Regions from separate parts of the Pseudomonas sp. P39-UII1 genome, predicted to be linked through region 2. Evidence: riboswitches for the same ligand, from Rfam matches in the RefSeq annotation. Region 2 holds a riboswitch; the other holds the start of a gene.
What was found. A riboswitch is a leader RNA that binds a small molecule or an ion and turns the genes downstream of it on or off. The one in region 2 is predicted to bind cobalamin.

Region 1: it holds a riboswitch for cobalamin, as region 2 does, so the genes downstream of both, ABEH27_RS07555 (TonB-dependent receptor) here and ABEH27_RS14725 (CbtB-domain containing protein) in region 2, are expected to answer to the same signal.

Annotation. Positions count from the first base shown of each region.
Region 1 covers NZ_JBDFPP010000004.1:108,485-113,930, reverse strand. The annotation lists gene ABEH27_RS07570 (ABC transporter permease) at 1-301, shown strand, start outside; gene ABEH27_RS07565 (ABC transporter ATP-binding protein) at 321-1,469, shown strand; gene ABEH27_RS07560 (outer membrane beta-barrel protein) at 1,548-2,294, opposite strand; cobalamin riboswitch at 2,456-2,662, shown strand; gene ABEH27_RS07555 (TonB-dependent receptor) at 2,772-4,898, shown strand; gene ABEH27_RS07550 (heparan-alpha-glucosaminide N-acetyltransferase domain-containing protein) at 5,086-5,446, shown strand, end outside.
Region 2 covers NZ_JBDFPP010000010.1:64,902-70,347, reverse strand. The annotation lists gene ABEH27_RS14750 (response regulator transcription factor) at 1-354, opposite strand, end outside; gene ABEH27_RS14745 (DUF1272 domain-containing protein) at 578-820, opposite strand; gene cobM (precorrin-4 C(11)-methyltransferase) at 887-1,639, opposite strand; gene ABEH27_RS14735 (cobalamin biosynthesis protein) at 1,671-2,081, opposite strand; gene ABEH27_RS14730 (CbtA family protein) at 2,081-2,791, opposite strand; gene ABEH27_RS14725 (CbtB-domain containing protein) at 2,801-2,986, opposite strand; cobalamin riboswitch at 3,094-3,318, opposite strand; cobalamin riboswitch at 3,498-3,709, shown strand; gene cobW (cobalamin biosynthesis protein CobW) at 3,809-4,879, shown strand; gene cobN (cobaltochelatase subunit CobN) at 4,883-5,446, shown strand, end outside.

The DNA.
Region 1 (5,446 bases), on a different contig from region 2:
CGCCGCGGTGATCTGCGGGGCCTCGCGCCTGCAGGCGATCTTCAAGGTGACCTTCCCGGCGATTCGCCCGGGGATGATCGCCGGCGGCCTGTTCGCCTTTCTGGTGTCGTGGGACGAGGTGGTGCTGAGCGTGATGATGGCCAGCCCCGACCTGCAGACCTTGCCCGTGAAAATGTGGACCACCCTGCGCCAAGACCTCAGCCCGGTGATCGCCGTCGCCTCGACGCTGCTGATCGGCCTGTCGCTGCTGGTCATGGTCATTGCCGCCGCCTTGCGCCGGCGCACCGAAGTCAACGCCTGAGCGCGCGGAGAAAACAACAATGAGTGCAGTGATCAAAGACAACGCGCACAACAAGACCCTGGTCAGCCTGCGCGGCCTGAACAAGCACTACGGCGATTTCACCGCCGTAGACAACCTCGACCTGGAAATCCAGGACGGCGAGTTTCTCACGTTCCTCGGCTCCAGCGGCTCTGGCAAGTCCACCACCCTGTCGATGCTGGCCGGCTTCGAGACACCCAGCAGCGGCGAAATCCTGGTCGAAGGCCAGTCGCTGGTGAACGTGCCGCCGCACAAGCGCGACATCGGCATGGTGTTCCAACGCTACTCGCTGTTCCCGCACCTGAACGTGCGCGACAACATCGCCTTCCCACTGGCTATCCGCAAACTCGGCGCTGCAGAAACCAGCAAGCGGGTCGACGCCATGCTCAAGCTGGTGCAGCTGGAGCAATTCGCGCACCGCAAGCCCTCGCAGATGTCGGGCGGGCAGCAACAGCGCGTGGCGATTGCCCGCGCGCTGGTCTACGAGCCGCGCATCCTGCTGATGGACGAACCGCTCGGCGCGCTGGACAAGAAGCTGCGCGAAGACCTGCAGGATGAACTGCGCCAGTTGCATCGGCGCCTGGGCATCACCATCGTCTATGTGACCCATGACCAGGAAGAAGCCATGCGCCTGTCCCAGCGCATCGCCATCTTCAGCCACGGCAAGATCGTCGGCCTGGGCACCGGTTACGACCTGTACCAGAACCCGCCGAATGCCTTCGTCGCCTCGTTCCTGGGCAACTCGAACTTCCTGCAGATCAAGGCCAGCGGCCATGGCGCCGGCAGTTTCGAGGGCCAGCCGCTGGCGATCCGCCTGACACCTGGCCTGGCCGCCGGGCAGGACGCACTGATCATGGTGCGCCCGGAAAAAGCCCTGGCCCTGACCACTGAACAAGCGGCGCGCGAACCGTTGCCCACGGGCTGGAACGAGGTCATCGCGAAAGTCGGCGAAGTGCTGTTCCTTGGCGAAAGCCAGACCTGCCACGTGATGACCCCAGGCGGTACGGAAATGACCGTGAAAGCATTGTCGGCCGCTGGCATGCCGATGCAGCCGGGCGATACCGTGAAGGTGCGTTGGGCGGTAGCGGATGCGTGCATTTACACCGAGTGGGCGCAAAGCGACCTGAGCAAATCGGCAGGGGCGCATTGATCGGCAAGCAACCCCGAATGTACCGGCCTCTTCAAGGCTTGCGCCACGAAGGGGCCGCTACGTTTCAACCCTTCAGGTTCAGAACGACAGGCCCAGTTTGACCCCGTACTCGTCACGCTTGAGTTCGGTGTTGTCTGCCAGCAAGGTGTCTTCGTCCAGCTCGTAGTTGGTGCGGGTGTAATACACCCCGGCATAAATCGGGAAGTCGCCCTGCTGGTTCATCAGCAGGCTGATCTCGGCATACGGGTTGGTGCGGTCCCTCGTGTCCGCCCTGTCGCTGCCGAGTCGTTCCACATCGAGCTTCACCTTGCCATCGATGCTGCGCCGCACGCCAGCCTCCACCCGCAGCGTTGCCGCATCGAACTGATGGTTGTAACCGAGCGCCGCCTTGGCGTAGGGCCCTTTGTAGGTCAAGTCGCTGTCCAGCCTGCGGCCCTCGATTTCGAACCGCGTCCAGGCGTAGCCCGCGCCCACGATCACATCGACAAAGTTGCGCGCATCCAGTGCCGCCCGCCAACCCAGGTCGAGGTTAGCCTGGGCTTCCTTGAGCTTGTTGTCCTTCTGCTTGGTGTATTTGCCTTCTGCACCGACCTGGTAGATGAACCCGGATTCGGCCGTCATCTTGTTACCGAAGTTGGCGAAAACGCCACCCTCACCCACGTGTTCCGACTGGCTTTGCTGCCCCCCATGAAAGTTGAATTCGTCGTAAGCGCCTAACAGGCCAAGGGTGAACAATGGATCGGTGCTGGGTGCGGCAGTGGCCGCCAGAGGTGAGCCCATCAGGGCAAGAATGCAGGTATGACGTAACAGATAACGAGTACGCATGCGTGAAGTCTCCATGACAGCGAAACGAATGGCGAACCCTCATTACGAGAATAGCCCCGCCGCGAAAGTTCGGAAAAAAATCATCAAATTCGCCCAACTCTGTGTTTCGTCACACTATTGCCAACCCTCCACATGATTGACGCGCGTGCCCGCGAGTGGTCATATGCGCGCCAGTTTCAGGTGTCCTGCGCCGCCGTGCGCAGGGTGAAACGGGAAGCCGGTGCGTCGTGTTCCACGACAAGTCCGGCGCTGCCCCCGCAACGGTAAGCGAGCGATACCTTCGACACACCACTGTGCACCTGCATGGGAAGGTGAAGGCGTCATGACCCTCGCAAGCCCGGAGACCGGCCTGAGGCTTCACTTGGCAACCCGCGGTGGGCGGGCGCAGGCCGGTATCCGCGTGCGCGCCTGCGTGTGCGGTTGCGCCTTTGCGTGTTTTCCACCGGGATCCATTCATTCCTGCAGCAGTGGAAAGACATGTCCCGTTTCTTCAAGCTTCACCCTCTGGCGGCCTGCCTGGCCGTCGCCCTGCCAGCCCTGGCCGATGACCAAGGCTCAGCCGTCCTGGCGCTGCCGTCCACGGCCGTCACCGACACCCGCGATGACCAACACGTCGACCTCGCCACGCCGACCCAGGCTGGTTCACGCCTGAACCTCAGCGCCCTGGAAACCCCGGCCAGTACCAGCAGCATCACCGCCGAACAGATCCAGCAACGCAACAACTTCACCGTGCAGGACGCCGTGACCCGCTCGCCGGGCATCACCTTCGTCGGCAGCCCGGGTGATGGCGGCACCGGCCTGTCGGCCCGCGGCTTTACCGGGCAAGGTTCGGTGATGACCTTGTTCGACGGCGCGCGCCTGTATACCGGTGCTGGCACCCAGACGTTCCCGGTCGACCCGTGGATGGTCGAGCGCATCGATGTGATTCGCGGCCCGGCTTCGGTGCTGTATGGAGAAGGCGCCACCGGTGCAGTGATCAACGTCATCCCGAAAAAGCCCGTGACCGGCGACATTCACAACCACCTGCGCCTGGGCTATGGCTCCTGGGACCGCCAACAACTCGGCCTGGACAGCGGCGGCAGCCTCAGCGAGCGCCTGAGCTACCGCCTCACCCTCAACCAGCAGGCGGGCAACGGCTGGGTCGACCGCACCGAGTCGCGCAGCCTGGCACTCAGCGCGGCGCTGCGCTTCGACGCCAGCGACGATTTGAGTTTCACCCTGGCCCATGAACGTGGCGACGCGCAGCCGGCGAACTACTACGGCACCCCGCTGATCGACGGGCACTACCGCAGCAGCCTGCGCAAGAAGAACTACAACATCCAGAATGACGTGCAGCGCTACCACGACGAGTGGACCCGCCTCACTACCGACTGGGCCATCAACGACCAGCTCAGCGCCAGCAACCAGCTCTACTACATCAAAAGCCGCCGCCACTGGCGCAACGCCGAGGACTACAGCTGGGATGCCGACCGTGGGCAGCTGCTGCGCCAGAGCTACCTGCAGATCAAGCACAACCAGGAGCAGATCGGTGACCGCCAGACCTTCACCTTCGACCATTCGTTGTTTGGCCTGGCGAGCAGGACCCTGGTCGGTGCCGAGTACAACAAGGTGCGTTTCAACGTGGACAGCAACGCGCCGTACAACGACGTCGGCGGCGACTACATCGACCCATGGCAACCGGCCCCGGGCGGGTTCCACAGCGATTCGCCCACCCGCCCGCAAACCCTTTCCACCACCCACACCTTCGCCCTGTTTGCCGAGAACCGCCTGCAACTGACCGAGCGCCTGTCGCTGGTGACCGGCGTGCGCCGCGACCAGAACCACATCGACCGCGACAACCTCACCAACAACACGCGCAGCGACCGCAGCCTGCAAGGCGGCAACTGGCGCGCCGGGCTGGTGTTTGCAGCCACTGACAACCTGTCGCTGTACGGCCAGTATTCCACCAGCGAGGACGGGGTGAACAACCTGATCAGCCTGAGCCCGACGCAGATGAACTACGACCTGACCGAGTCGAAGCAGACCGAGCTGGGCCTCAAGCAACGCTTCTGGGAAGGTCGCGGGGAGTGGACCCTGGCGGCCTTCCACATCGTCAAGAAAAAGCTGCTGGTGGATGACCCGCTCACCCACGAAAAGCAGCAGGCCGGGCAACAGACCTCCGATGGCCTGGAGGCGACGCTGGAGCTGGCCTTGCCGCAGCAATGGCAGGTTTCTGCCAATGCCTCGCTGTTGCGCGCCAGGTATGACGACTTCGACGAGACGGCCGGCGGTGGGCCCCAGGACCGCAGCGGCAACCGCCCGGCCAATGTGCCACGGCGTACCGCCAACCTGTGGCTGACCAAGGGGTTCGGCCAGCAGGTGGAAGCCGGCATTGGCGCGCGCTATGTGGATGAGCGCTACGCCGACACTGCCAACACCCAGCGCGCACCGGGGTACACCGTGGTCGATGCCAACATCGGCTGGCAGGTGTTGCCGGACGTGCGGCTCGGGTTGCAGGTGAACAACCTGTTCGACCGGGAGTACGTGGCCTCGGCGTTCAGTGGCACGCAGTGGATCATGGGCGTGCCGCGGTCGTACTTTGCTACCGTGGATTACAGCTTCTGATCTGAGTTGGCTGTACCGGCCTCATCGCCGGCAAGCCGGCTCCTACAGGTACAGCAGCGCCGTGTGGGAGCCGGCTTGCCGGCGATGAGGCCCGCATGAACAGCACAAAAACCACTACCAGGCAGTCATGGAATAGTTATAAGATAACGTTTCATTTGACATCCATTCCTGCCTGCGACCCTCTTCCATGACAAGTGCCGCCGCCACCCCCACCCTGCTCACCCAGCGCCTGCAGAGCATCGACGCCCTGCGCGGCCTGGTGATTCTGTTCATGCTGCTCGACCACGTTCGCGAGACGTTCTTCCTGCACCGTCAGGTCAGCGACCCGATGGCCATCGACGTTACCGACCCGTCGCTGTTCGCCAGCCGCACCCTGGCCCACCTGTGCGCGCCGGTGTTCGTACTGCTCACCGGCCTGTCGGCCTGGCTGTACGGCGAAAAGTACCAGGGCCGCAGCGATGTCTCGGCGTTCCTGTTCAAGCGCGGCCTGTTCCTGGTGGTGCTGGAGTTCACCCTGGTCAACTTCGCCTGGACCTTCCAGCTGCCGC
Region 2 (5,446 bases):
CACCAGCGCCTTGAGTGCAAAGACGACAGCCTCGAGGTCTTCATCCTTGGTCACGAAGGCGCCAATGCCGGCGTCCAGGCAGCGGCGTACGTACAGGTCGGTGGCTTGCCCGGTCAGCACCATGATCCTTGGCACTTTGGGTAGCTGCTGCAGGCGCTTTATCACCTCCATGCCGTCAAGCCCCGGAAGCCCGATGTCCAGTACCACCACATCCGGTTGCAGGTTGCGTGCTACCTGCCCAACTTCACTCCCATTGTCGACCTCACCAATAACTTGAAAGCGCTCGCGCTCAAGCAACATGCGCAGCGCGAAGCGGACGGTAGAGTGATCGTCGACGATCAGCACGGTTGTCATGAGGAAAACTCCTGTCGAAATGTGGTCCGTTTCCCGCGGTTATCAGGAATACGTCTGCAAGGTCTTTCTGCAGCGCAGCACGATACTTCCATTCCGACGCCTTGATAATGGCGAGTATAGATCTGTTGACTAAGCGGGCTGACTTTGTTGAAAAATCCTACAAAAACGGCTGAGGGCGGGCATCGTCAGAGGCATCTCGACGCTGCCTGCCCTCGGTAGCTGCTTATGCGCAGGCGGCGTGAGGCTTCGACACGCGCTGGGTAGAGGCAGGGTTGTTGCTGAGCGCCTGGCCGACGCGCGGGGGGCGGGCCAGCAACTGGCCGGCGCAATTTGGGCAGCGGCCCTGGAAGCGGGTTTCGGCACAGTTGCGGCAGAAGGTGCATTCGAACGAGCAGATCAGCGCGTCAGGGCTGTCGCCCGCAAGATCAACGTCGCAGCATTCACAATTGGGGCGTAGCTCGAGCATGGGCGTGACTCCGGTCCGCGCAATGGAGCCTGGAGTCTGCTACGGCACCTGGCAGGTTGGCAATGGTCAATCACCCGGGCGATAGAGGTGTGCGTGCCCTGCGCGGTACAAGGCTGACGCGGCGAACGGTGCGTCCCCGAGCACGTGGCCGACGAGGATCAGCGCCGTGCGGCGAAAGCCCTTGGCGGCCACCTGTTCGACGATAGTGCCAAGCGTGCCGCGGGCCCAATCCTGATCCGGCCAGGTTGCACGGTGCACCACGGCGACCGGGCAGTCGAGACCGTAATGGGGCACAAGTTCGTCGACGATACGGGCCAGGTGCTTGACCCCCAGGTGGATGGCCAAGGTACTGCCATGGCGCGCCAGGTCGCTCAGTTGTTCGCCAGCAGGCATCGGTGAGCTGTCGCCGTAACGGGTGAGAATCACCGTTTGCGCGACCTCTGGCAGGGTTAGTTCACAGCCCAGCAATGCGGCGCTGGCGGAGGTGGCCGTAACGCCGGGGATGATCTGGTAACCGATATTCAACTCGCGCAGATGGCGGATCTGTTCGCCGATGGCGCCATACAGGCTGGGGTCGCCACTGTGTACCCGGGCCACATCCTGGCCTTTTATATGGGCCGTGTGCATGGCCTCGATGATCTGGTCCAGGTGCAGTTCGGCACTGTTGATGACTGTCTCGGCCTGATGGCCCTCGAGCACTGCCGTCGGCACTAGAGAGCCGGCGTAGATGATCACCGGGCACTGACGGATCAGGCGTTGCCCCTTGACCGTGATCAGCTCGGGGTCGCCGGGGCCGGCGCCGATGAAGTAGACCGTCATGAAGATTCCTTGCAGGTAATGGATGTAGCGATTATCCGCCGCAGGCGAGGGCGAGGGTAGCGGGGCCAAGCGATTGCCGCGTCACCTGGAGCCTGGCATTGCCGTGGTCGAGGTGCGCGAGGGCCAGGGCCGCGCTTTCCGCGACACCCCAGCAGCCGCTGTGGGCGTGGGCCAGCGCAGAGCGATGGCTGAGCAGGGGCTCGAAGGGGTGCAGCTGGCTGGCGGTGAACAGCATCAAGGGTAAGCCGTAACGTTTGGCGAGTTGTTGCAGGCCTGGCTCGTCGGCCTTCAAATCGATGCTGGCAATGCCGCGCAGCGCTGCCAGCGCCAGGCCGTGGCTTTCCAGGGCCTGACGCAGCAGCGTGTCGAGCACGTCCACCGGGCAGCCCCGGCGGCAACCAAAGCCGGCGTACAGGGCCGGCGGTGGGTGCTGGTTTGCCATCAGGCGTGGCTGGAGCGGCGGTACAGCCAGGCGCTGAGCAGGCCCAAGGCCAGCCAGAAGGCGGCATTGGTTACCCAGGATGCGATCTTGAACTGGGTTTCCAGGGCCTCAGGAGCCAGGCTTTGGTGGACGTCGGGTTGCGGAGCACCGATCACGTGGGGGACTGCCAGCAAGACCACGCCGATCACCTTGAATAGCCAATGGCGGGCGAACACCAGCAGCGCCAGCCCCAGCCCGGTGGCGGCAGCGGTGCCGATCCACCAGCTTTGGCGCTGGCCGAGGTCGGCGGCGGCGGTGCCGGGCAGCTCCGGCGGCAGGCCCAGGGTGGGCGCCAGGCAGAACACCGCAAACCCGGCCAGGCCCCAGAGCGCACCGGTGCTGACGCGGTTGGGTTCACGCAGGCTGTAAAGCGCAGCGAGGATCAGGGCAAAACCGACGGCGACGACCAGGTTGCCACCGGTGGTGGACAGGATGCGCTGCCAGCCGTCCTCTGGCGACCAGGCCTCGGCACTGTGTTCATGGCCTGCTGCATGTTCGTGGGCAACGGCCGCTTCGCCGTCATGGCTATGGTGCTCGGCGGCAGGGGCTGCCGATTCGTAGGTTTCCGCCTGGAGGATCAGCGGGGCGACCCAGAAGCTTTGCAGCAGGGTCAGCAGCAACGCTGCAAGCAGGCCGCTGAACCCGGCGGTGCGGGCAATGCGCTTGATCATGGGGCGGTCTCAGTGGCAGGGGAAGGCGGCGCTGTGGCGGGTGTCGTGGGCGGCGTTGTGCACGGCTTCGATGTGCGAGAAGCCGGCGAAGTAAATCAGGCACAGGCCAAGCAGGCTGGCGCCGGCGGCGATGATGACGCGCTGGCTGAGGGTGACGGGGGTGGCGATGGTGTGTTTGGCGCTGGTGGTGGGCATGACGCGTTCCTCTGCTTTGCTTTTTATAGGGGCAACGGGGCACAGGCGAGCGCGACAGCCCCGGGCGTGGATGGCCCAGGGGAATGCGACAGCGCCCGCCCACCGCGGGGTGTTCATGAACGCCAGGCCGGTCTCCGGGCTTGCGAGGAGGAGCAGGGCTCCTGTGAACGCGTCACCTTCCCATGCCGTACTGCTTGGCACAGTGGTCTAGACGCTTCGCTCGCTTACCGTTGCGGGGGCAGCACCGGAGTTGTCGGGCCCTGGTCGAGGGCCTGCGACGCACCGGTTTCCCGTTTCACCCCCGTGGGGGCACCTGAACGCAGGGTGTAAGGAGAGCACGGGGCAGGGGTGGCGTCAATTGGTTGATGGGGTTGGGGGGAGGCGGAGTGGGACGCGAAGGGGGCTCCTTGAATGCCGTGGTGGTGCGCAAATCGAGCGCCGCCCGCGCGGCGCTCGGTCGCCAGGGCGCCACAAATCTCAAGCCATGAGTTGACCACCCGCCACCCCCCGCGTAGCCTTGCCGCTTCGAGGTTCTTCGGCCAAACCGAAGCTAAGACGGGAACGCGGTACAAGCCGCGGCTGCCCCCGCAACTGTAAGTACCGGCAACGGATCGACACAGCCACTGCGCCCAGGCGCGGGAAGGCGTCATCCCGCCAGGCTCTTGTCTGATCAAGGCCTGAACGGTGCAAGCCAGGAGACCTGCCTCGCAACGATTTCGACTTTCAACCGGGCGGGGTGATCCGGTGGCGAACGAGCCCGGCCGGCCTGGCCCGAGGCTTTCGTCCCGCATGCCCGCGCCATCCTGCCAAGGGCAACGCGACATGAAAACACTGGCCAAGCTCCCCGTCACCATCGTCACCGGCTTCCTCGGCTCGGGCAAGACCACCTTGCTCCGGCACATGCTCGACAATGCTCAGGGCCGTCGCATCGCGGTCATCGTCAACGAGTTCGGTGAGCTCGGCATCGACGGCGAAATCCTCAAGCAGTGCAGCATCGGCTGCACCGAGGAAGAGGCCAGCGGCCGTGTCTACGAACTGGCCAACGGCTGCCTGTGCTGCACCGTGCAGGAAGAGTTCTTCCCGGTGATGCGCGAACTCGTGGCCCGCCGCGGCGACCTCGACCACATCCTCATCGAAACCAGCGGCCTGGCCCTGCCAAAACCGTTGGTACAGGCCTTCCAGTGGCCAGAAATCCGTAACGCCTGCACCGTCGACGCGGTAATCACCGTGGTCGACAGCCCGGCCGTGGCCGCTGGCACCTTCGCCGCCTACCCCGACCAGGTCGACGCCCAGCGCAAGCTCGACCCCAACCTGGACCACGAATCGCCGCTGCACGAACTGTTCGCCGATCAGTTGGCCAGTGCCGACCTGGTGGTCCTCAACAAAGCCGACCTGATCGACGCCGAAGGCCTGGCCAAGGTGCGCGCCGAAGTCGCCGAAGAACTGCCGCCTGCGGTCAAGGTGATCGAAGCCAGCAGCGGCCGCCTGCCGCTGGACGTGCTGTTGGGTATTGGCGCTGAGTCGGAAGCGCACATCGATGGCCGTCGCACCCACCATGACGCCCACCATGACGGCGACGACGATCATGATGACCACGACCATGACGCCTTCGATTCCATCTCCATCGACCTGCCGGAAGCCGACGAAGCCCTGCTGCTCGACGCCTTGACCCAGCTGGTAGTGGAGTTCGGCATTCTGCGGGCCAAAGGTTTCGCAGCCATCCCCGGCAAGCCGATGCGCCTGCTGGTCCAGGGCGTGGGCACCCGTTTCGACAAGCACTTCGACCGTGCCTGGCGCGCTGGCGAGCCGCGCATGACCCGCCTGGTACTGATTGGCCAGGACCTCGATGCCGCGCAACTGGAAGCGCGCCTGCGCCAAGCCCTGGGCGCCTGACCCATGCACCTGCTGCGGACCCAGCCCGGCGGCTTCGTGCCGGACGACAGCATCGCCGACCTCGGCCAGACACCCGCCGAGCTGGTGATCCTCTGCAGCGGCGACTCGCACCTGGCACTGCTCGCCGAAACCGCCGAGCAACTGCCAGACGACTTTCCCAGCCTGCGCCTGGCCAACCCCATGCAGGTGCAGAACCATGCTTCGGTCGATCTGTATATCGACGAGGTACTGCGCCATGCCAAGGTAATCCTGGTGTCGTTGCACGGTGGGGTCGGCTATTGGCGCTATGGCGTCGAGCAGTTGGTCGAGCTGACCGCGCGCGGCGTGCAGCTGATTCTGGTGCCGGGTGACGACCGCCCGGACCCTGAGCTGACCGGCCTTGGCACCGTTACCGGTGAACCGGCCGAGCGCCTCTGGCACTACCTGCGCCAGGGCGGCAAGGCCAATGCCGTCAACCTGTTCAAGTGCCTGGCCAACCAGTGGCTGGGCCGCGATTACAGCTGGGACGCGCCGCAGCCGCTGCCGCGCACATCGGTCTATCACCCGGCCAAACCCGCGGCGGCCCTG